3 regions of the Verrucosispora sp. FIM060022 genome follow, and region 1 is predicted to be linked to each of the others. Evidence: riboswitches for the same ligand, from Rfam matches in the RefSeq annotation. Region 1 holds a riboswitch; each other region holds the start of a gene.
What was found. A riboswitch is a leader RNA that binds a small molecule or an ion and turns the genes downstream of it on or off. The one in region 1 is predicted to bind cyclic di-AMP.

Region 1 (7,591 bases):
CGTGCGCCTGGCCGCAGAAGGGGCACTGGTAGTCGCCGTACTCGACGATGGTCACCGGCGCGTCCGTCGGACCTCGGACGTGGTCGTGTTCCGTGACGGGTGTGCGGAGCCGCGCAGTGACCTGCAGTGGTGTGGTCAGCTGATCGGTCATGAGTGCCAGGCTGCTGCCCGGCCGGGTGAGGGGGGCTCACCCGGCCCGGGTGGTTGCGGCGTACGCCGCCTCAGCGCAGCACCGGTGCCACGGCGATGTGGTTCTGCACCTCCCGGATGCCCGGCGCGGACCAGACGACCCGCTCCACCTCGGCGCGTTCGGGCATCGAGTGCACCAGCCCGCCCAACAGCACGGTGTCGCCGTGCACCCGCACCGTCACCTGCTCGGCGTCGGTCGCCCGGTTGCGGGCCAGCGCGTCGACGATCCGGTCGGCCAGCCTGCTGCCGTCGGGACGCACCGTCGGCCGTACGGTGATCCCGTTGCTGATTCCGCGTACGCCGTTGAGCTGGTTGACCGATTCCTCCGCGGCGCGGCGTTGGTACTCCCATTCGACCTGGCCGTGCAGGGTGACCCAGCCGTCCGCGACCGTCACGTCGAGCTGCTCCACCGGCACGAAGGCACGCCACTGCAGGGCGTGTTCCACCGCGGTGGCGATCTCCGGATCGGTGCGCTCCGCGCCGGTGATCAGCCGTACGGCGATGTCGTTGGCGACCACCCGGACCTGGGCGACCCGATGTGCCGCGCGTTCCGCGGCCCACTTCTTGGCGTAGCTGTCCACCCGGCCGGTCAGCGTCACCACACCCTCGGCCACGGTCACCCCGATCTCGTGCGGCTGTACGCGGGGCTCCCAGTCCAGTTCGTCGAGTACCGCGGAACGGATGTCCTGATCGATGCGGTTGATCGTCGAGATGCTGGCCATCGCCTTGCTCCTCCCTTGCCGGCGTGGCGCGGCCCGCTTTGCCGGGTCCGCGGCACTCAGCCTGGTGGCGGTCCGGGTGACCCGGCCTCACCCGGGTCGGAGGAGGTCCGTGGGAGCGCTTCCATTTGCTCGTCGAAACGGTTAGGGTGAGCCCATTCCTCGGGTGCGGGAGCCAATCGCGCCGGTGCCGGAGCCAGGGCAGCTCCGTTGGGTGTCTGCTGTGCGTCCACCTCACCTCGGTCACGGGGTGTGGGGCGTCTCCCCCCGAGAGGAACTCAGATGCGGAGAGGTCTCGTCGATCCGGCGGTGTCTGCGCCCGGCTGTGCCGGCGCCGGCCCCGTCCTGCGAGCCCGACCGGGGGCACCGTCCGCCGCGCCCACGCCACCCACCACCGGCACCGTACGCCTCAAGGCCCGGCCCGCTAAGGAGGGCGATCTGTGGCTGGCTGGGCAGGGTGGGCCGGGGCGTCGCACCGGAGCCACCCGCCTCACGTCGACGAACGTCAGCAGCGCGGGCTTCTTCTTCCCCGAGCCCGACCGGCCAGACGGCGTCGCCCCCGGGTCCGTCCGCGTCCACCCCGGCCACCGGCCCGGCCGCGTTCCCGACCCGCCCGCCGCCGTCGGGCGGCGCTCCGGCCGCCTGCCTCAGCGCCGGCTCGTGACGCGAGTGAGCTTCCGACGACCACCACCCGCACCACTCGCTGGCCGTCCACACCCGGTCAGCGCAACGGACCCCGTCCGACCGGATCGGTCGGACGGGGTCCCGTCCCGAGCTGAGCCCGTTCGACGCCAGCAGGGTGAAGGCCGCCGCTCAGCGGTCGGTCTCGGCGGGGGAGTCGGGGCGCTCGACGTCCACGAACTCGATGTCGTCGACGGACCGGTCACGGCTGCCCGCGGCGCGGGCGGCGGTGCCGGCAGCCCAGCCGAGCGCGGCACCGACCAGCGCCGCGCCGATCAGCAGGGTCCACGGCAGGGCGGGACGGCGACCGGCAAGGGCGTCGAAGGCCCGGGTGGCCCGGCGGCGGGCCTCCTCGGCGGCCGATCCCACCAGCTCCCCGGCGTCGTCGGCCAGCCCCGCAGAGGTGTGCCGGGCGGAACGGGCGGTGTCCCGGAGGTTGTCACCCGCGGTGCTCACCGCCGACACGAGGTGGTGCCAGGCGTCGTCCGCGATCCGCTCCGGCTTGCTGCGGCGTTCCAGCAGGTTGGTTCCGAACATGCTTCCCTCCTCGACAGGACCGAGGCCGGTGCCCGAATGAGACCTCCTCGGCGGCTTGCCCGGCGTGCGGCGGGGGTACGCCTTCGGAGGCTGTGCCCCGCCGGATGCCCTCGCAAACCGGATCAGCGGGACGACACCACCGCGACGGCGGCCCGGGCGAAGTCGTCGTCGTCATCGTCGTCGTCATCGCCCCCGCCGCCGAAACCGCAGGCCAGGACGAGGGTGAGCAGTGCACTGACGCCGGCCAGGGTGGCGAGCCTGCGAAGCATGTCGTCGTCCTCTCATCGATTCGGTCAGTGGTGATGCTAGGCACATTCCGGTACTGACCGCAGCCCGGCTACCAGCGGAGCCGGCCCCACGGCGGACGCCTCGCCGCGCTGGATATCGAAACCGCTGGCATCGGCCCGCTACCCTGGTTCGACGGCGTGGGCTGGCGCGCGGTGTGGAATAGCGGCCAGCGCGTCGAGTGATAGGACATGAAAAGTCCGGACAAGGGCGACTTGGCACGCCCCTGTCCGCGAATTGCTCATCCCGAGGGGTGGCGACCGAGGCCGTTGGAGGAATACTCTCGGTCGCGGCCCGCGTACTGATGAGGCGCCCGTCGTACGGGCGAGTGGAGGTGCTCGCGTGAGCCTGTCGATCCTGCAGACGGTTCGGCCTGGTGGTGTCATCGAGATCGCCCCGCGAGGGGAGATCGACGTCGACACCGCGTACGAAGTGAAAGAGGCCATCGCCGAGGTGCTGGCCAAGGGCCGGCCGGCCCGGATCGAGCTCAACATGCGGCTGGTCACCTTCATCGACTCGGTAGGCATCAGCGCGATGGTCGCCGGATTCCAGACTGCCGAGGTCAGTGGCGTGAAACTGGTCGTGACCGAGCCGAGTCGGTTCGTGCACCGGCAACTCTGGGTGACCGGCCTGCTCGGCCTGTTCGGCGCCCCCGAGCCGTACTACGCGGGGGCCGCCACACCCGAGGTCCTTCCGGGGGCCTGACCCCTTATCCGGCGTCGAGGCCGGACAGATCAATATCGGTCGCCTCGGTGACGGCCCGAATCGCCGTCACCGAGGCGTAACCCTCGGCGAGCAGGGCCAGGTCGGTACCGGGCTGCACCGCCTGACCGGGCTCCTCCAGCGACGTGCGGACGAAACCGTGACCGGCTTCGGCGACCGTCATCTGCACCTGGCCGAAGGTGGCCAGGCTGCCTCGGCGTACCCCGCGAAGCCGCTCGTACGGCAGATCCGGCGCGTTGACGTTGAGCACGCTCGCCACCGGCCCGGTGGGTAACCTGGGCAGCAGGTCCAGGGCGACCCGGGCGGCGGTCGACCAGTACCGGTCGGCGTCGCGTACCCGTGCGGCGGCGGCCACCGCCGCCCCGCCGCTGGCCGCGGTGGCCTCACCGGCCGACAGGACGTCCAGGGACACCGCCATCGCCGCACAGCCGTTCGCGGCGGCGGTGAACGCGGCACCCACGGTGCCGGAGTGCAGCACCGCGCGACCGGCGTTGGCACCACGATTGATTCCGGACAGCAGCACCTGCGGCGGCGGCCCGAAAGCGCCGTGCACGGCGATGAGCGCGATGAAACCGGGAGACCCGCCGACCGCGAAGGCGGGCGTACCGTCCAGGTCCGGCAGCGGGTGCTCGTGGACCACCACCCGGCCGTCCTGCTCGATCGCGCTCATCGCGGCGCTGGTGCCGCTGGCCTCCTCCAGCGGGGCGGCCACCACCACGTCCAGACCCCGGTCGACGGCGGCCCGGGCCAGCGCGTGGATGCCGGGGGCGGCGATCCCGTCGTCGTTGGTGATCAGTACCCGCAGCGTCATCGCCCGCCCGCCCGGTGGGCCAGCTCGTCGGGGGTCGTGCGGTGCTGCGGCCGGATGCTCGCCGGCTCCAGCTGCACCCGCTCGACCAGGCCGGTGATCGAGTCGACCCGACCGGTGCCCAGCCCGTGACGCGTGACGTTCAGCGCGCCGGCCGCCGCCCCGGTACGGATGGCGGTGCGGACGTCGCCGCCCTGGGCCACCACGGCGGCCACCCCGGCGGTCATCGAGTCGCCCGCCCCACGCGGGTCGGCCGCTTCCAACTGGGGCATCAGGACCTCGAACACCTCGCCGTCGACCAGGGCCAGCGCCGGCTTCTCGGCCCGACTGACCACCACGTTCTCCGCACCGGCGGCGTGCAGGTCGTACATGGCGCGGGTGAGCTGTTCCTCGTCGTCGTCGGCGGCTCGGCCGTCCGCGATCAGCTCCTCGTGGCTGACCTTGAGGAAGAACACGCCGCTGTCCACGACCGCCGTCAGGTGTTCGCCACTGAGGTCCACCACCACCCGGCTGCCGTTGGCGCCGAGGTCGGCGGCGAAACGGCGGTACAGGTCAGCGGGCACCAGTGACGGGTCGTTCGGGCCGCTGAGCACGCACACCTCCGCGCGCAGCCCTTCGCTGAGGGCGAGGTTGTACAACTCGTCCAGCTCGTGCCGGCTCAACGGTTGGCCGGGCACGTCGACGATCTCCCGCCGGGTGCCCCCGCGGCGGTCGTGCACGTACCCGCCGCTGCCGCCGGAGTCGCGGTTCACCACCTTGAGGTCCACTCCCTCGCCGACCAGCAGCGGCGCCAGGACCTCCCCGATCTCGCCGCCGAGCGCCGTGCAGAGCACCACGTCGACACCGAGCGACAGCACCATCCGGGCCTGCCAGACGCCCTGTCCGCCGGGGTGCAGGTGCAGCTCCGGTACGTCGCTGGGCTGGTCGACGGTGACGGTCAGCAGCGGTGTGGGCGCGAAGACCATGACGTGCCCGGTCACCGGGCCCACCCGCAGGTGCCGGACCGGGTGAACCGCGTGGTGGGTTGTCTCATGCGCGTTGCGCCCCTTCGTGGCGAAATGTCCACTTCCGTCTTAGACGGTAACCAAGGTGGCGGAACCGCGCGCGTCGACCGGCGGGGAGTGTGGGCGTTTCGCGGGCACGATGCGACGCCGCCGGGCGGAAGTCCCACCCGGCGGCGTCGTGTGAACAGGTCAGTACACCGACAGGTGCACGTGGTTGGTGTGGTCGCTGGACGGGTCGCCGCGACCGCCGCTGTAGGACTTCCAGCCGCTGCTGGGCAGCCAGATCTGCTTGTACCAGATCACGTAGAGCACGGCGAGCCGGTCGGCGTTGTTGACGAAGTACGCCGCCAGGTTGTTGCCGTACGTCCGGTCGCCGCCCGTGGCGACCCCACCGAAGCCGTTCTTCTGCGCGGCGAAGTCGCAGGCCCGACCCTTGGGGTGCTCGCCCGAGCCGCCCGAGCGGTAGCAGGAGACGTACCGGGTGAAGCCGGCCGCCTTGGCCTGGTTGAGCGCGTGCAGCGTGCGCGGGGTGATGCAGCCGTTCGCCGGGGTCGGGTCGTTGACACTGCACGACTCCGAGGGCCACGAGCCGTCCGAGTTGCGGGGCGCGGGCTTGGCCGTCGGGCTGGAACCGCCACCACGGCTCGGGGTGCGGGCGGCGCGTTCGGCGGCCTGGGCGCGTTCGGCCGCCTCCGCCCGCTCGTTGGCCACGGTCAGCGCCCGCTCGGCCTGGTCCTTGCGCTTGGCCATCACCGCGACCTGCTTGCGCTGCTCCTGGACCTCCACGTCCAGCGCCTGTTTGGTCCTGCTGACCTCGTCGCGGGTGGCCCGCAGCTCACCCAGGGCGCGCTCCTCGTTCGCGGCCACCGCGTCCAGCGCCGCCGCCCGGTCCATGAAGCCGGCCGGAGAGCCGCTGTTGAGCAGCGCTGACGCCGCACCGAGCCGGCCGCTGCGGTACGCCTGTGCGGCGATCTCGGCGACCTTGGCACCGCGTTCGGTGAGTTGGTTCTCGGTGGTGGTGAGCTGTGCGGCCAGTTGCTTCTGTCGCTTGACCGAATGGTCCAGCGCGGCCTTGGCGTCGAGGTAGCCCTTGCTGGCCGCCTCCAGTTGGGCGCGCAGCGCCGGGGTGCCCCCCTCGTCGCCGACGTCGGCGGGAGCCGCCGCCAGTAACCCGTGTGCCGCGGCCGGGCCGGGTACGAGCGCGACGCCTACGGCGAGAGCGAGCGCCGCGCAGATCAGGGCCGCCGTTCGGGCGGCCGGTTTCACGGTTGCCACTGCTGGCATGCACATGTCCTTCCGTCAGCCGCCGACCGGGTTAGCTGACGGGTTCGGGACGGAAGATCCCTACCGCGCGTGCGCGGATGCACCCCAGGAACATGGTTCCCCGGCTCGCCCCTGCGGGCGATTAGGCGGCGACCACCGCCGGCACCGGTGGGTGCCGCCTGGCGGAGGCCGGGTCCGAGCCTACCGGTGCTGCTGTGACCCGTGCAGCCGGTGTGACTCGTGGTGTTCGTCCGGTCACCAGGAAATCGGACGAAAGTATCATTTTTGGTAAATGGCGGTAGCTCGGTGTCAGGTGGCCACATCGACCGTGGTCAGCCGCTGGGTGGCCCGGGACAGCGCGACGTAGAGCGTACGCACACCGGAATCGGGCACCGCGCGGATCTCACTCGGCGCGACGAGCACCACCGCGTCGTACTCCATGCCCTTGGCCTCCAGGCTCGTCACCACCTGCAGGCGGTCGCCGCCGAGGCCATCGAGCCAGCCCGCCACCTCGTCGCGCCACGGCACCGGAGTGATCACCCCGACGGTGCCCTCGACCTCGCCGAGCAGGGTGCCCGCGGCCGACACCACGCTCGTCGTCAACTCGGCGGCCGGCACCACGAGTTGCACCGGGTCGACTCCGGTGGAGCGGACCGCCGTGGGCAGCGGAAGATCCGGGTACACCCGGCGGATCTCCTCGGCCGCCACCGCGAAGATCTCCGCCGAGTTGCGGTAGTTGGTGGTGAGGGTGAACCGGTGCCGCGGCCGCCGACCCAGGGCCTGCTCCCGAGCGCGATTCAGCTCCTGCGGATCTCCCGTCCAGGCGGTCTGCGCCGGGTCACCGACCACGGTCCACGAGGCCAACCGGCCCCGCCGGCCGATCATCCGCCACTGCATCGGCGAGACGTCCTGCGACTCGTCGACCACCACGTGGGCGTAGTCCCGGTAATCCTCCGGACGCTCGCGGGCGGCCTGTCGGGCAGCCCGCTGCCGGTCGGCGAAGGTGCTCAGCTCCCGTACGCCGCCGGCCAGCTGGAACGGATCCCGCTTGGCTCGGGCCGGGCGTACCGGCTTACCGAGCAACGTGTCCAGCTCGTCGAGCAGCGCGGTGTCGGCGACCGTCGGGCCGTCCGTGGCCAGCCCTCGGTAGGCCTCGCCCAGCAGCCGGATCTCGGCCCCGGACAGGATGCCGCCGGCGTACCGGCGCAGTCGCTCGTGGTCGGCCAGCCAGCCGAGCACGTGCCGGGGATGCAGCCGGGGCCACCAGGCCTTGAGGAACTCTCGGAAGTCGCTACGGTCGATCAACTCGTCCTCGAAGGCGCGCTGCTCGGGCAGGCCGGCGATGCCCAACCGGCGGGCCTGGGCCCAGAGCGCGGCGAGGA
Region 2 (7,591 bases), on a different contig from region 1:
GTACGCCGAGGCGTTCCTGGCGGCGGCCCGGCGCGAGCTCGACCCGTCCTGGTCCGCCCCGACTCCCCGCACCGCCAGCGACTCGCCGCTGTCCCCCGCCACCTGAGCACCGCCAGCGCCCTGACCGGACGCCTCCGTGACGGCAGCCCGGTCAGCGTACGGCGTCGAGCAGAGCCAGCACGGCCGCCGGGTCCTCCACGTGGGCGTTGTGGCCGAGCCCGGGCAGCGTCACCACCGGTACGCCGTACTCCTTGAGCTGCGCGTCGGTGACCATCGGGTCGTGCTCGCCACGGGCCAGCAGGACCGGCGCGTCGATCGTGGCCAGCAGCGCACCCAGGTTGGGCTCGCCGACAGCGAAGGCGCTCGGGTCCATCGCCAACCGCCACCGGCCGTTTTCCTGCCGTAATCCGGCCGCCACGGCGGGATCCTCCGGGCTGAGCAGGTCGGCCAGCCCGGCGACCCGCAGGTAGCGGCGTGCCGCCTCGTCGCGGTTGTCGAACCAGGTGACCGGGCGGGCGGCCAGATCCGTGGCACGGGACAACTCCGCCGGGGACCACACCGCCTTGATGCCGAGCCCGACCACCGCGTCGACGGTGACCGCCCGGCTCACGGCGGCGAGCGCCAGCCCGACCACCCCGCCGAGCGAGTGGCCCAGCACGATCACCCGGTCGCCGGGGTGCAGGCTCGCGGCGACCTGATCGGCGAGGGCGGCGAACGAGTACGCCGGCAGCGGGGGTGACGCGCCGTGACCGGCCAGATCGGGGGCCATCCACCGTCCCGGCCACCGCTGGTGCAGCAGCGGTGCGCAGGGCAGCCACACGTCGCCGGTGGCACCCATCCCGTGCAGCAGCAACAACACCGGCGCGCTGCCCCGCTCACCCGACTCCGTGATCATGTCGGGCAGTCTGCCACCGCCCGGGCCGGTCGGCGAGAGCCGCGACCGGGATACGACACCGGGCGCCGACCCCGAAGGGTCGGCGCCCGGCACGAACAGCAGGAGTCAGGACGAATAGCCCCGGGTGGCAGCCCAGTTGGCCAGGTCGATGGTGCTCAACCAGTACGAGTAGTACGACGCGTCGGCCGAGTCGGCGATCTTCACCATCCGGCCCTCGTCCTCGTAGCCGACCACGGCGACGTAGTGGCCGCCGGGGAAGGAGTGCCAGCCACCGGCGGTGTCCACGACGCTGCCGGCGACGTTCACCACGACGCCACGCCCGTCGGAGATGGCCGCCACGACATCGGCCTGGAGCTGGTCCATCTGGGCCGGGGTCGCCGCGCCACCGGGGATCATCGTGGTCTTGTACGGCTCGCCCTTGACCGCGGCGTTGAGCGCCCGAGTGGTGTCGTACGCCGAGTTGGTGCCGGCGAAGGTGGTGCCGAGCTGGGCGGCGAGGGTCTCCTGGCCGCGCTCGATGCCGGCGGCGCTCAGCGCGTTGCGCACCGCGGCCGGGCCGCAGTAGTAACCGTTGATCTGGGCCTGGTAGTCGTACGACAGCACCTTTTCCGCCGGCGGCTTCGGGGCGGCCTTCTTACTGGCCACGTCCGGGTCCGCCGTGGCGGCCCGCGCCGACGGCGAGGCGGCGGCGCTGCTCGGCGCGGCACTGCTGGGGGCGGCGCTGCTCGGGTCGGCACTGCTGGGAGCGGCGCTGCTGGGGGCGGTGGCGACCCGCGCCAGGGAACGGGAGGCCGCACTGTCGTCGCGCAGCTCGGCCACGGCGGCCGCGGTGGGCGCGTCGACCAGGTTGTCGTCGGTCCGGGCGACCAGGGCACCGGCGCCGGTGGCCAGCACGAGGGCCGCCGCCGACGTGGCGAGAAGCTGATAGGGGCGTTCGGTGGCCAGCTTACGGAGCTGACGCTTGAGGGTGTGCTTCACGAGATCCTCCACGGGCTGAGGGGTGGACGGGTGGGCCTGGCTCAGGCTGCGGAGAGCGGACCGGCGAGCGCAGGCACCACGGTGCCGTGGAGGCGGGGGAATATCGGGGGGATCGAATTGTGCTGCACGAGGACAGGAACTCCTTCCGACACCGCCGACCGGGTTAGCTGACGGATTCGGGCGGGAAGATCGCCCTACCGCGAGCCGTGGCTCACGGATTCACCCCAAGTGGTGCAGTGGTTCCCCGGTTCGTGTGATCACGATTGAGCGGGTCGGCGCGGCGTCGCCACTTGCGATCATTTACCGCACCGGACAGGGCGACACTACTGGTCGGTATCGCTCCTGCCAAGCCTGCCCTGACCTGCTTAAACCTGGTCCGGTGCGATTATTTTCGGGTATCGCGGAACTGTCGTCGCTCAATGGGACAGCGCTCGCGGACATCCCTGTCGGGGCGGTAACCGGACCGGACGTTCACAATGTCCCCGCACATTGCGCCCCACTTCGACGTCTGACCCACGTTGACCGATTCGGCAATTACTGTGACCGGGGTCACCGAATTTCGGCCCACCTGTTGTTGAACCGGCGTGGTCGCGACGGCTCATCCCACCCGGGCCGGCCGCCAGCGCAGGGTCGCTGCGGGCCGACCGACGACCACCCGGCGCGGCACCGGCAGCGGGTTCGGCCGTAGCCGCTGCGCTGCGGCGTACGCCTCGGTGGAGAGCGCGCGGGCGGCGTCGGCGGCGAGTTCCGCGGCCCGCCAGGCGTCGCGTTCCTGCTGCGCGGCCGCCTGGTAGGCCGCGAGGCGGCCGTCACGTACCACCCGGGCCAGGAAGATCTCCTGCTCGGCGGGGTGCCGTCGGGGATCCCAGCCGGCCCGGTGGGCCAGCGCGTCGGCGAGTTGCCGCCCGGTCAGGTCGCCGCGCCAGTATGCGGCCATCGCGGCGTGGTGCAGCCAGCGCTCCCGAGCCGCGTACTCGGCGGGGGTCCGGGGCGTACCGGGGCTGGGCCAGACGGTGGCGGCGGCGAGCCGTCGGGCGGCGGCCTCCGCCTCGTCGTACGCGGCCCAGGCGCGGTCGAGTTCCGTCTGCGCGCGGTGCCATGCGGCCCGGCGGCGGCCGGCGTTCTGCGCGGCGCCCGCCGCGGCGACGGCGACCTCACCGGCGTAGCGACGCTGGTCCGCGACATCGTCGTGGTCCGGGAGGTCCGGGGTCCGGTCGGTCGGCGGGACCGGCTCGGGCCGGGCGACAAGCGCGGTGAGCACGCCCAGCGCGAGCACCAGCAACACCGACCAGATGGCGGCGGCCCGAGGCGCGTCGATCAGGAACTGGTAGAGAACGGTCTTCTCCATGTCGATACCTCACGGAAGCGGATGTGGCGGCCCGGGGTGCCGCCGGTGGCGGGTCGCCGGGTAGCGGCGGATCGTCAGGGTGGTGGAGCGCGGCAGGACACCCACGGTGGGGGCCCGATCGCAGAGGGCCGTCCGGGTCAACCGACGGTATGGGCGGGAATCAGGCGCCGGGCGGGGCGCGGCCGCACCGCAGACCCGAGGTGTCCACCGCAGGAGGCTGATCGTCGGCAGCCGCGCCAGCCAGGTCGACGCCCTGGTCGGTCCGCGCCGACGGCACCGGTGCCGTCGCGGCGCCAGCGCCGGGGCGGTCGTCGTCGCCACTCGCCAGTCCATCGGCTGTCGGCGGGATCGCGGCGCACCGGTCGGATGCCAACGCCTCGGTCGGCGGGGCGAAGCTGACCATGCTGGGCTGCCCGGCAGGGCCCGCCGCTGGGCCGAGATCACCGGGATGGGCGGCGGGTGCGGGCATTGTCCAGGCGCCGACGGCGAACGCGGCGGCGACAGCGAATCCGGTCAGCAGCCGTGCCACCCGACGCGCCAACCACCACAGAGGAGGACGAGTGGGGACGATCGGAAGCACGCTGCCACGCTACCGTCAGGTCCCGCGGGCCGCACTGCCGCCGGGCGTGTCGCAGCGAAGAACCTGATTCGGGTCACCCGGAGCGCCGCGCGTCAGCGGAGTGAGCTCACCGTCCAGGATGGACAGCGGGAGGGGACCGGCGCGGGGCCAGGCGACGCATCATCGGTTGTTCGACGAAGCGGTGCACCAGTGCGGCGAGCCCCAGCGTGAGCGCCAGGAAGCCGATCACGGCGGCCGGGCCCCACCAGCCGGGCAGGCCGGTCCCCCAGTCCCCGGTGATCCGGAGAATCGTCATGATCACGAACACGTGCACCAGGTAGAAGGCGAACGAGACCTCGCCGAGCCAGACCATCGGGCGCGACCGCAGCGGGGAGCGCCGCCCCCGCACGTCGGCGTCCGCCGCCGCGGCGATGACCAGGACGTACGCCGCCGCCAGCAGCGCCGCCCAGAACTCGGCCCGGATCCACTCGGCGGCGGCCACCCAGGTGCCCACGAAGATCAGGCTCGCCAGGGGCAGGCCGGGACCCCGCCACCGCCCGCGCAGCATGAGTTCGGCGGCGGCCACGCCCATCCAGAACTCCAGCGAGCGGACCAGGGGGAACACCTGGGTGAACCACCATCGGCTCTGCTCCGGCACCAGGGTCTGGGCGGGCCACAACGCCAGAATCAGCAGCGGTACGGCGATCACCACGGCCCACAGCTGCCAGGGCCGGGCCCGGCGTACCAGTGGCAGGACCAGCGGCAGGCACAGGTAGAAGAACAGCTCGCAGGAGAGCGACCAGCTCACGTTGTTGACGCTGTAGAAGTACCCGGGACGGGGATCCCAGGCCTGGATCAGGAACAGGTTCTCCAGCGCCGCGACGGGGTTGATCGGATCGGCGAACCAGACGGCGGCCCCCATGGCCAACGCCCAGAGCAGGACGTGGTTCGGATAGATCTTGGCGAACCGGCGCCGCCAGAACCGCCGCCGGGAGTCGCCGGGTCGGGCCGACCAGACCAGCACGAAGCCGCTGAGAATGAAGAAGAACTGCACTCCGGACAGGCCCAGAGTGAAGACCTTGCCGACGACCGCCTGGTAATCCGGCTCGGCGATGATCCGCATGGTGCCGGCGTGAAAGCCGAAGACCAGCAGCGCGGCTATCCACCGCAGCCCGGTCAACGACGGTAGCCGGCTGGCCAGGGCCCGGTCGGTCGCGGAGCCCGGCGGTGCCGCCACCGGTGCGCTGGTCATGCGGGCACCTCCGGCGTCGGCGGCACGCGTCTCTCCTCCCCAGGGCCGGTTGGCCCGTTCCGATCGGCTGCCGGGGCCATCCGGCGTCGCCCGTCGGGCACCCTACCCGCTGACTGATCGATCCACTCGTCGGGTGATCGGTGACCGTACGCTGTCACGCTGTTCAATCGCTTCACCGCTGCCGGCCATGTCTGGTTCCCGTCCTGTCCATCCGGGCGGTCGAGGGTGTCGGCGTGGTCAATCAGCCGACGCAAGCGCCGCTGCTGAGCATCGTCGTGCCGGTCTACGGCGTCGAGGCGTACCTGCGTCAGTGCCTCGACTCGATTCGCGAGGACGTGCCCGCGAACGAGACGGCGGCGGTGGAGCTGATCGCGGTCGACGACGCCTCGCCGGACGGGTGTGGACAACTGCTGCGCGAGTACGCCGCCGACCACCCCGGCTTGCGGGTGCTGCACCTGGAGAGGAACGGCGGTCTCGGGCCGGCGCGCAACGCGGGCCTGGACGTGGCCACCGGCGAGTACGTCTGGTTCGTCGACAGTGACGACTGGCTGCCGCCGGGCACCATCGCGGCCATGCTCGACCGGCTGCGTACGGACCGGCCCGACGTGATGATGATCGACCATCTCCGGGTGCACGAGTGCGGACGTCGCGACATCGACGCCAGCAGTCACCTGCTGCGCGGGACACCCGGCGTGGTGCGGCTGGTCGACCGGCCGCAACTGCTGCGGGTGCAACACACCGCCTGGAACAAGGTGGTACGCCGGGCGTTCATGGCTGAGCTGGGGCTGCGCTTCCACCCCGGCTGGTACGAGGACATTCCGTTCAGCCATCCACTGCTGATCGGCGCGGATCGGATCTCGGTGCTGGACCGGATCTGTTACCTGTACCGGCAGGGCCGCCAGGGTGCGATCACCTCGACCCGCAGCGGCCGGCACTTCGACGCCTTCGACCAGTACGACCGGCTCTTCGCCTGGCTGCGGCAGCACCACCCCGACGGGCGTTGGCATGCGGAACTGTTCGACCTCATGGTCAACCACTTCCTGGTGGTGGTCGGCAACGACGACCGGCTGCACCCGCACCTGCGACGACGCTTCTTCCGCCGGGTCGCCGCGCACTACCGCCGGCACCTACCCGGCGGCGGCTACCCCCGGCCCGGCGGGGTGGCCGGGCTCAAGCACCGGCTGGTCGACCGGAACAACTACCTGGCCTACGTGGCACTGCGCCGCGCCCACCGGCTGGCCGGCAGGCTACGCAGCCCGTCGGCCCCACCGCCCGCGACGACCAGCCCCGACGCCGAACACGACGCGGGGTCCGACCCCACCCGACCTCGCACACTGGTGCGGACACATGGAAACGGAACGCGATGACCACGCTCAAGATCGGGCCGCATCTGGTCGGCACCGGCGAACGTCCCTTCGTGGTGGCGGAGATGTCCGGCAACCACAACGGTGACCTGGACCGGGCACTGGCCATCGTGGACGCCGTCGCCGCCAGCGGTGCGCACGCGTTGAAGCTCCAGACGTACCGGCCGGACACCATCACCATCGACGTCGACGCCCCGGCCTTCCGCATTTCCGGCGGCCACGAGTTGTGGGGCGGGCAGAACCTGTACCGGCTCTACGAGCGGGCCCACACCCCGTACGAGTGGCACGGTCCGATCTTCGAGCGGGCCCGCGAGCGGGGCCTGACGGTATTCTCCTCCCCCTTCGACGCCACGGCTGTCGAGTTGCTGGAGAGGTTGGACGCGCCCGCGTACAAGATCGCCTCCTCGGAGTTGGTCGACCTGCCGTTGATCCGGCTCGTCGCCGCCACCGGCAAACCCGTGATCATCTCCACCGGAATGGCCACCCTGGCCGAGATCGACGCGGCGGTCCGTACGGCCCGGTCCGCCGGTGCGAGCGGGATCGTGCTGCTGGCCTGCACCGCCGCCTACCCGGCACCACCCGCCGACAGCAACCTGCGCCGCATCCCGGTGCTCGCCGAGGCGTTCGGCGTACCGGTCGGCCTCTCCGACCACACCCCCGGCATCGGCGTGCCCGTCGCGTCGGTGGCCCTCGGCGCCTGCTTCATCGAGAAGCACATCACGCTGGACCGGGCCGACGGTGGCGTGGACTCCGACTTCTCCCTGAACCCCGCGGAACTGTCGGCCCTGGTGGTCGAGGCGGAACGGGCCCACGCGGCACTCGGCGGCACCGCCATCGGCCCGACCCCGGCCGAACGGGAAGGGCTACGCTTCCGCCGCTCGCTCTACGTGGTCGCGGACGTCCGCGCCGGCGACGAGGTCACCCCCGCCAACGTCCGCTCGATCCGACCGGCCGGCGGACTGTCCCCAGTGGAGATCGACCGCGTCCTGGGCCGCCACTTCACCGCCGACGTCACACGCGGCACCCCGCTCAGCTGGGACCTGATCTGACGATCAGGCGAGCCACCGGGCCGCCGACCTCAAGCTGGCCAACGGGGTCCTGACCGTCACTGACACGACTCGGTGAACAGCCACCGAGACGACACGCAACCTCACCGCCATAACTTCCCTGCTCGCGAGCTATTGCGTCGGTTGAA
Region 3 (7,591 bases), on a different contig from region 1:
TGAGCTTCGTCGCTGTGTTCATCGTTGCACCTCGGTTTCCGCCGCCGGTCGTCTCAGGCGCCGAGCAGTTCGTATCCGGCCTCGTCGACGGCCGCGCGTACCGCGTTCTCGTCGAGCGGCTGCTCGCTGGTGACGGTGACCCGGCCGGCGGGCAGGTCGACCGTCACGTCGGTCACGCCGGGCAGCGCACCGACCTGGTTGCTGACCGCGCCGACGCAGTGTCCGCAGGTCATGCCCTGCACCTGGTAGGTCGTGGTGACCATGGGGCTTCTCCTTTTCCGCCTGGCCCGGCCGAGGGGCGACCGGTGCCACGAACATACCCGAGGGGGGTATCTCCAACGCGACCGTAGCATACCCCCTGGGGGTAGGCTATCCTCGTGCTCATGACCACACCGACGCCGATCCGCGGCTACACCGCCAGCAAGGACCAACTGCTCGCCCGGCTGCGCCGCGTCGAGGGCCAGGTGCGCGGCGTCGAGAAGATGGTCGACGAGGATCGCTACTGCATCGACGTGCTCACCCAGATCTCCGCCATCCAGGCCGCACTCGACAAGGTCGCCCTCGGCCTGCTCGACGGGCACGCCCGGCACTGCATGCACGAGGGGGCCGCCGAGGGCCGCGCCGACGAGATGGCCACCGAGATGATGGCCGCCGTCGGCCGTCTGATGAAGCGCGGCTGACCCACTCTCCGGCCCACCCGTCGACCACCGCCCGGGCTCACGAACCGCCGACGAACCCCACGCGTCCTGCGATCCGTTCCTGGGCTGGCTACCATTCGCACACGATGGCCTGCCGACATCCGCGCCTTCCGGCCCACCGCGCCGCCGGACGCGCACCCGCACCGCCGCCGCTGCCCGGCGACGACGACGGCCGCCCCGGCACTCACCGTACGCAGCGGCTCCGCCACGTTCCGGCCGCCTCGGCCGCCCACCGCGAGAGTCGTACGGTCGGGCTGAACCGACTCGCCCGCCGACACGTACTCCGCTGAAGAAATCGTTGGGAGACTATCGAATGGGCGCCGATCACAGCCGTGCCGCTCCGCCCACCCCACCCGGGGTGCGGCGGATCCTCATCGTGACGGTGGTCCCCCTCTTCCTCGCCACGCTTGTCGCCGCGCTGGTGCTCTGGCCCCGCGACGCCCCCCGCCCGGAGGCCGGCGACGACCTGCCCCGGTACCACGGCACGGTCACCCGGGTGGTGACCGAACCCTGCCCGCCCAACCCCGCGGTGCCGGAGGGCACCCCGACGACGGCCGGTGGCCCGTGCGGCACCGTCACGGTACGGGTACAGGACGGCCCGGACGCCGGCCAGCACGTGGACACCCCCATCCCGGCCGGGCCGGGCGCACCCTCGGTCAGCGTCGACGACGATGTCATCCTGGTCTCGTTGATCGACCCGGAGGACCCGGCGATCAGCACCTACAACATCGCCGAGCACCAGCGCGGTACGCCACTGATCTGGCTGGGGGTGCTCTTCGCCGCCGCCATCGTCGCCTTCGGACGACTGCGTGGGCTGGCCGCCCTGGCCGGCCTGGCGGCCAGCTTCGCCATCCTGCTCACCTTCGTGCTGCCCGGCATCAGCGCCGGTCAGCCGCCGCTGGTGGTCGCCATCGTCGGCGCCGCGTTGATCATGTTCGTGGTGCTGTACCTGACGCACGGGGTGTCCGCGCAGACCTCGGTCGCCGTACTCGGCACCCTCGGCGCGCTCGTACTCACCGGGTTGCTCGGCCTGGCCGCCACCAACGCCACCCACCTGACCGGCTTCGGCAGCGAGGACGCCACCACCCTGTCGATGTTCCGGGGCGACGTCGACCTGCACGGCCTGCTGCTGGCCGGCATCATCATCGGGTCACTGGGCGTCCTGGACGACGTCACGGTCACCCAGGCCGCAGCGGTCACCGAGTTGGCGCACGCCAACCCGAACATGTCCCGCCGCGAGTTGTACCGCTCGGCGACCCGGGTGGGCCGGGCGCACATCGCCTCGGTGGTGAACACCATCGTCCTGGCGTACGCCGGCGCGTCGCTGCCGCTGCTGCTCCTGCTCACCGCCGACTCCCGCGCGCTGGGTCAGATCGTGACAAGCGAGTTCCTCGCCCAGGAGATCGTCCGCAGCGTGGTGGCCACGCTCGGGCTGATCGCCGCCGTACCGCTGACCACCGCCCTGGCCACGGTGGTGACCACCGCCGGACGGCGCCGCACCGGGGCGAACGCGGCACCCGGAGCACCCGACGACGTGGCCGTCGCCCAGCCGCGACCGGCGACGGACCGGGCCGAGACGCTCCAGGCCCTCAGCACACCGCGTCCCCGTCACACGCCCCCCGCCACCCGTTCGGAGTGGCCCGAACCGGACAGGAGCACCGACACCCCATGGTGACACTCCTCAACGTGAGCACGCCGACCGAAAGGATCGACAAGCGTGTCACTCGTCACCCAGTGCGATTACGAAATGACACATCTTGCCGGGTTCGGCGCGTAGAGGACCAGACCGACCGTCGGGTAACCTCACTGCCGGTCACCGCCGAAGGCGCGCACCGGCGCCTGCGGTGCCACCGCCCAATCGCCACCAGGCGAGCCGGGAACCCAGGTACGTGGGGTGAATCCGCACCAGCGGTAGGGGCCACTTCCGTCCCGAACCCGTCAGCTAACCCGGTCGGCGGTCGATGGAAGGGAAGACAGTGACGGCACCCCTACGCCGCTGGTTGACGCCCGTGGTGGCCGTGTTCGCCGCGTTCGCCGTCTTCGCCGGCCCGCTGCCGGCGGCGGCTGCGCCGAAGCCCCCCAAACCGGCCGGCCATGACGACGACCCGCCGATGCTCAACGAGCTGATCGAGGCGACGAACCGGGACTACACCAAGGCCAAGTCCAAGCTGGAAAAGTCCAAGAAGAAGCAGCTCAAGCTCGCCGTCGAGGTCCGCCGCGCCGAGGCGGACCTGGACGCCCTCGCCCCACAGGTCGCCGAGATCGCCACCCAGTCGTACCGGACCGGCCGGGTGGGCGCGATCGCCATGCTGTTGCAGAGCAACGCCCCCGACTCGTTCATCCACCGCGCCGCCGCGCTCGACGAGTTGAACCTGGTCAACAGCAAGAAGCTGGGTGAGGTCAACGCGGTCAAGCGCCGCGCCGAGACGGCCAAACTGGCGCTCGACGCCGAGGTACGCGAGCAGCAGAAGCTGACCAACGACATGGCCCGCAAGAAGAGCGACGCGGAGAAGTCGCTCCGCCTGGTCGGTGGCGTCGGTCTCACCGGCGGCCTGGTGGCCGCCACCTCTCCGGTCGCCCGGCCCGGTCCCAACCGGGCAGCCGACGGCGGCTGGAAGCCCGAATCGTGCAACCAGAACGACCCGACCACGTCCGGCTGCATCACGGCGCGCACCCTGCACATGTACAAGGAGGTCAAGCGCGCCGGTTTCAACCGGTTCGTCGGCTGTTACCGACCGGGTGACAAGTGGGAGCACCCCAAGGGCCGAGCATGTGACTGGTCGTTGCAGAACAGCGGTTTCCGGCCCTGGTACAACAACGACACCCGGATCTACGGCAACAACCTGGCCGCGTTCCTGGTCCGTAACGCCGACCGGTTGGGTGTCTATTACGTGATCTGGAACCGGCAGATCTGGTTCCCGGCGACCGGCTGGAGTTCCTACAGCGGCCCGTCGAACCACACAGACCACGTGCACGTCTCGATGTACTAGCGCACGTCCGGTATCACTTCGAGGGCCGTCCCGCCGTCTGGTGGGACGGCCCTCGGTCCGTCGGCTGACGCCCTCGGCGGCCCGGCGGGTGCCGTCAGGTGCCTCTGTCGGGCCGGCACTCGCCGTCAGGCGGCGGACGCGACCTCGGCGACCAGCTCCGCCGGTTCCGCAGCCACCGCCCGGACCTCGCCGGCGGCCAGCCGATACGACATGCCGACCACCGCGCAACGCCCGGCGGAGACCTCGGCGGCCAGCATCGCCGACGATCCCAGCATCGCCGTCACGGTCTGCGCGATGTGAATGTCGACGATCTCGTTCAGGTCGTTCACCCCGGCGGCCTGCGCCTGGCGCAGGCTGGGCACCACGGCGTCCACCACCGCACCCAGGTGACCCGTGGGGGCCGCGCCGGTGGCCAGTGCCGCCCGGGCCGCCTGCACGGCACCGCAGGAGTCGTGCCCGAGCACCACCACCAGCGGCGTACGCAGCACCGACACCGCGTACTCGACGCTGCCCAGCACCTCCGGGCCGACGGTGTGCCCGGCGGTACGGACCACGAAGAGGTCACCCAGCCCGCGATCGAAGATGATCTCGGCGGCCAGCCGGGAGTCGGAGCAGCCCACGATCACCGCAAACGGATGCTGCTCGCCGGCGACGGCAGCGCGACGTCCGGCGTTCTGATTGGGATGCCACGCCGTATCGGTGACGAACCGCCGATTACCGGCCATCAGTTCGGCAAGCGCCAGCTGCGGCGCGCCCGGAAGATCCGCGGTGAGCAGTTCCCGCTCCGGCCGCAGCTCTGTTCCGATCGGTCCGGGTCGACTCATCCGGCGCCCCCTCGCTACTCATGCGATGCCTGGTCATCCCGGGCCGACGCTGGTCACGGGCTGGTCCAACGGTCACACGCAGCGCAAGCCACGTCAAGGAATGCGTGATATGGATTTCAGGTATCCCCGGACGCTTGCGCTCCGGGGCCGAGCGGGTGCAGGGCCCGATGGCATAGCCCGAAAAAGCTGAAAGGCCCATACGATGGGCGACATGGCAACGACAGGCGAGCGGGAGAACGCCCGTAACTGGACTTTTCTCACCAACCACGGGCACGTACTGCTCGCCATCGCACGCAACCCCACCGCCCGGCTCCGCGACGTCGCCGACGAGGTGGGCGTGACCGAACGGGCCGCCCAGGCCATCGTCGCCGACCTGGAGGCCGAGGGTTATCTCCAGCGCACCCGCGTCGGGCGACGCAACGAGTACACCCTCAACCCGTCCGGTCGATTCCGGCACCCCGCCGAGGCTGATCGCCAGGTCGGCGACCTGCTGGCGCTGTTCACCGAGGAGCCAGTGGCCGGCACCACGTCGTAGCCCGGATCCCTGCCGGACATCCGTCTCGCGCGTGGTGGCCTTCGCCACCCCTGAACGAACGGGCCGCTGCGGTTGTCCCGCAAGGGCGATAGGTTTGACCGCGTGCCGAGTCTCGCGTTCACCCGTCCACTGTGGTCGGTGACGCGCTGCCCGCTGGCGGATCTGGCCCGCCTGGCGCTGACGGCACTCATCCTGGCCGTCGGCCTCGGCGGCATCACGACCACCGGCCTGCCCGACGGCACCGCAGACCTCCCGGCCGCCCCGCCCGCCGCCGCACTGCCCAACCGCCCTGGGGACGCCCCCGCGACCGCCCGAGCCCTCTGGCCCGGCAACGACGAGTCGACGCTGATCTCGCCCTGGAACGCGTCAGCGCTGTTCTCCCGGGACGGGTCGGCGCTCGTCTCGCCCGTGAGCGCCGTGCATGCCGCAGCCGTGGTGCCGCACTCCGAGCGCACCGACGCCGGAGCCGCCCCCGCCAGCACCCGGCCTGCCGCCGTACGCCTCGCCGCCGGCCCCGGTGAACCGACCCGGCGCGGCCCTCCGACCGCCTGACCTCGGCAGGCTCAGCACCCACACGCCACCCGCCCATGAGGACCCGCACGACCACGACCACGGGTCGCGGTCGGTGCCTGCCGCGGCGAGAGGCCGCCCAGTCCTGTTCCTCCCGTTCCCAGCACAGTCGACGAACCCCATCCGCCACGAGGTGCTGATGATGCAGATCGCTCTCTCCGCCGTCCTGCCCGACGTGTCCCGGGCCGCCGTGATCTGGCTGAGCCTGTTGGGCATCGTCGTACTCGCCGTCTCCGGCCTGCTGCTGCGTCCCCGACGACTCCGGTTCGACGCGGGTGCCCGGATCCGGGAAGCCGCCCTGCCGATCCCACCGGAGCAGCGGGAAGAAGATCGCTGGGCGGAAGAGGTCATGGTGGCCGCCGACCGCGCCGAGGCAACGGCTCGCCGCCGACGCGACGAATGGCTCGTTGCACAGGACGAGGCCGAGCAGGCGTGGGAGGCGTACCAGACTGCGGAGGCGGACGTACGCCGGTTGGCCGAAGCCGCGAGCATGCCGCTGCCGCACACCCCACGCACCCCCGCCGAGTACGCCGACCGGGAGCGCTGGCTGCACCGAGCGGTGCTGGACGCGTACTGGCGGCGGGAACTGTCGGTGGAGCAGCTCAGCGATGTCTTCGCGCACCGCGGCTGGGATCCCCGCCTGCACCCGGTCCAGCAGGAGTTGGTGCTGCGCCGGGCGATACGTGACCACCTGTTCGCCCGACAGCGGGTGGCCCGGGAACGGGAGCAGGAAGCCTGGCACGCCGCCGAGGTCGCCGCCGCAGCCGCCCGCAACCTGCGAGCCGAAACCACCACCGCCCTCCTGACCGCCGACCAACAAGACTCCCTCCTGCCTCTCCTCCCCCTAACCCCCCTCCCCGACGCCACCCCACCACCCACCACCACCGAACATGCCAACCCCGAACAAACCCGCGAAATCCCACCCACCCCCATAGCCCGCCCCGCAGCCCCCGCCTACTAACCCACCCACCCCCACCCCTCCCACGCACCCTCCGCACCCACCCCCAGCCCGCGTTGATCAAGAGGTTTGGGTCTGCCTCAGCCCGATTCCCGACCAAAACCTCTTGATCAACGCGAGGGACCGGGGCCGCGGGCCGGGTCCAACCGTCGAACCCGGCTGGCCCTGCTTGCCCGGCTGAAGGACGGCGGGCGGGACCGGGGGCCGGGGACGCCGGGTTGAGGGATCCGGGAGGGTCGGGGAACAGGGCGGAATGGGACGGGGGTGTTGGGGGGAGGGTGGGTGGGTAGGACCTCGCGGACGCGAGGAGGGCGACGTGGTCGCAGCGGGGGGTGCCGGGCGTGAGCCCGATGAGGTGGCGCACCGGGCGGTAGCGGCAGAAGCCGGGCCGCGGCAGACGTGGGCGGCCCTGCCCTGGCTGGTGCGCACCGCTGTGGTGTGGAGCGCCTGCCTGGTGGTGATCGCCGCTGGGCTCTACCTGTTGGCGCGGATCACCCTGCTGGTCACACCGCTGGCCATCGCGCTGGCCGCCACCTTCTTCCTTGCCGCGCTGCTCGACCCGGTGCAGCTCGCGCTCCGCCGGCTGAGACTGCCAGCCTCGCTGGCCGCGCTGCTCACCGTCCTGCTGCTGCTCGGCATCCTGGGTGGCCTCGGGGTGCTGGTGTGGAACCTGACCGCCAACCAGTTCAGCGAGCTGGGTGACGAACTGCAGCAGGGCCTCGGGCGCACCCGGGATTTCATCACCTCCACTCTGCCGGTGACCGATCAACAGCTCGACGGTCTGATCGACCAGCTACGCAAGACGGCCACCGAGCAGGAAGTCGACCCGGTCGCCAGTGCCCGCACCCTGACCGAGGTGTTCGGCTCCGCTCTGCTCGCCCTGGTGCTGCTGTTCTTCCTGATCAAGGACGGCCGGGCGATGTGGCACTGGACGTTGCGCCGGATGACCGGGCCGAACCGGGAGGTCGCCGCCGAGGCGGGGCGGGTCGGTTGGCGCACGCTCGGGTCGTACACCC

Region 2: it holds a riboswitch for cyclic di-AMP, as region 1 does, so the genes downstream of both, EG812_RS18845 (C39 family peptidase) here and EG812_RS24005 (coiled-coil domain-containing protein) in region 1, are expected to answer to the same signal.
Region 3: it holds a riboswitch for cyclic di-AMP, as region 1 does, so the genes downstream of both, EG812_RS13390 (coiled-coil domain-containing protein) here and EG812_RS24005 (coiled-coil domain-containing protein) in region 1, are expected to answer to the same signal.

Annotation. Positions count from the first base shown of each region.
Region 1 covers NZ_RQIV01000010.1:165,663-173,253, forward strand. Annotated here, with positions in the region: gene EG812_RS23975 (DsbA family protein) at 1-139, opposite strand, end outside; gene EG812_RS23980 (BON domain-containing protein) at 222-911, opposite strand; gene EG812_RS23985 (hypothetical protein) at 1,722-2,126, opposite strand; gene EG812_RS29125 (hypothetical protein) at 2,249-2,395, opposite strand; gene EG812_RS23990 (STAS domain-containing protein) at 2,754-3,116, shown strand; gene surE (5'/3'-nucleotidase SurE) at 3,121-3,945, opposite strand; gene EG812_RS24000 (1-phosphofructokinase family hexose kinase) at 3,942-4,922, opposite strand; gene EG812_RS24005 (coiled-coil domain-containing protein) at 5,136-6,230, opposite strand; cyclic di-AMP (ydaO/yuaA leader) riboswitch at 6,235-6,368, opposite strand; gene EG812_RS24010 (HelD family protein) at 6,519-7,591, opposite strand, start outside.
Region 2 covers NZ_RQIV01000006.1:337,064-344,654, reverse strand. Annotated here, with positions in the region: gene EG812_RS18855 (CDP-glycerol glycerophosphotransferase family protein) at 1-106, shown strand, start outside; gene EG812_RS18850 (alpha/beta fold hydrolase) at 152-895, opposite strand; gene EG812_RS18845 (C39 family peptidase) at 1,001-1,885, opposite strand; cyclic di-AMP (ydaO/yuaA leader) riboswitch at 2,011-2,153, opposite strand; gene EG812_RS18840 (hypothetical protein) at 2,472-3,221, opposite strand; gene EG812_RS18835 (hypothetical protein) at 3,382-3,750, opposite strand; gene EG812_RS18830 (acyltransferase family protein) at 3,908-5,032, opposite strand; gene EG812_RS18825 (glycosyltransferase family 2 protein) at 5,266-6,399, shown strand; gene pseI (pseudaminic acid synthase) at 6,396-7,445, shown strand.
Region 3 covers NZ_RQIV01000004.1:14,012-21,602, reverse strand. Annotated here, with positions in the region: gene EG812_RS13415 (DUF8832 domain-containing protein) at 1-22, opposite strand, end outside; gene EG812_RS13410 (heavy-metal-associated domain-containing protein) at 54-263, opposite strand; gene EG812_RS13405 (metal-sensitive transcriptional regulator) at 384-680, shown strand; gene EG812_RS13400 (hypothetical protein) at 785-988, shown strand; gene EG812_RS13395 (YibE/F family protein) at 1,012-2,373, shown strand; cyclic di-AMP (ydaO/yuaA leader) riboswitch at 2,540-2,670, shown strand; gene EG812_RS13390 (coiled-coil domain-containing protein) at 2,675-3,688, shown strand; gene EG812_RS13385 (carbonic anhydrase) at 3,814-4,512, opposite strand; gene EG812_RS13380 (helix-turn-helix transcriptional regulator) at 4,715-5,047, shown strand; gene EG812_RS13375 (hypothetical protein) at 5,150-5,599, shown strand; gene EG812_RS13370 (hypothetical protein) at 5,757-6,578, shown strand; gene EG812_RS13365 (AI-2E family transporter) at 6,892-7,591, shown strand, end outside.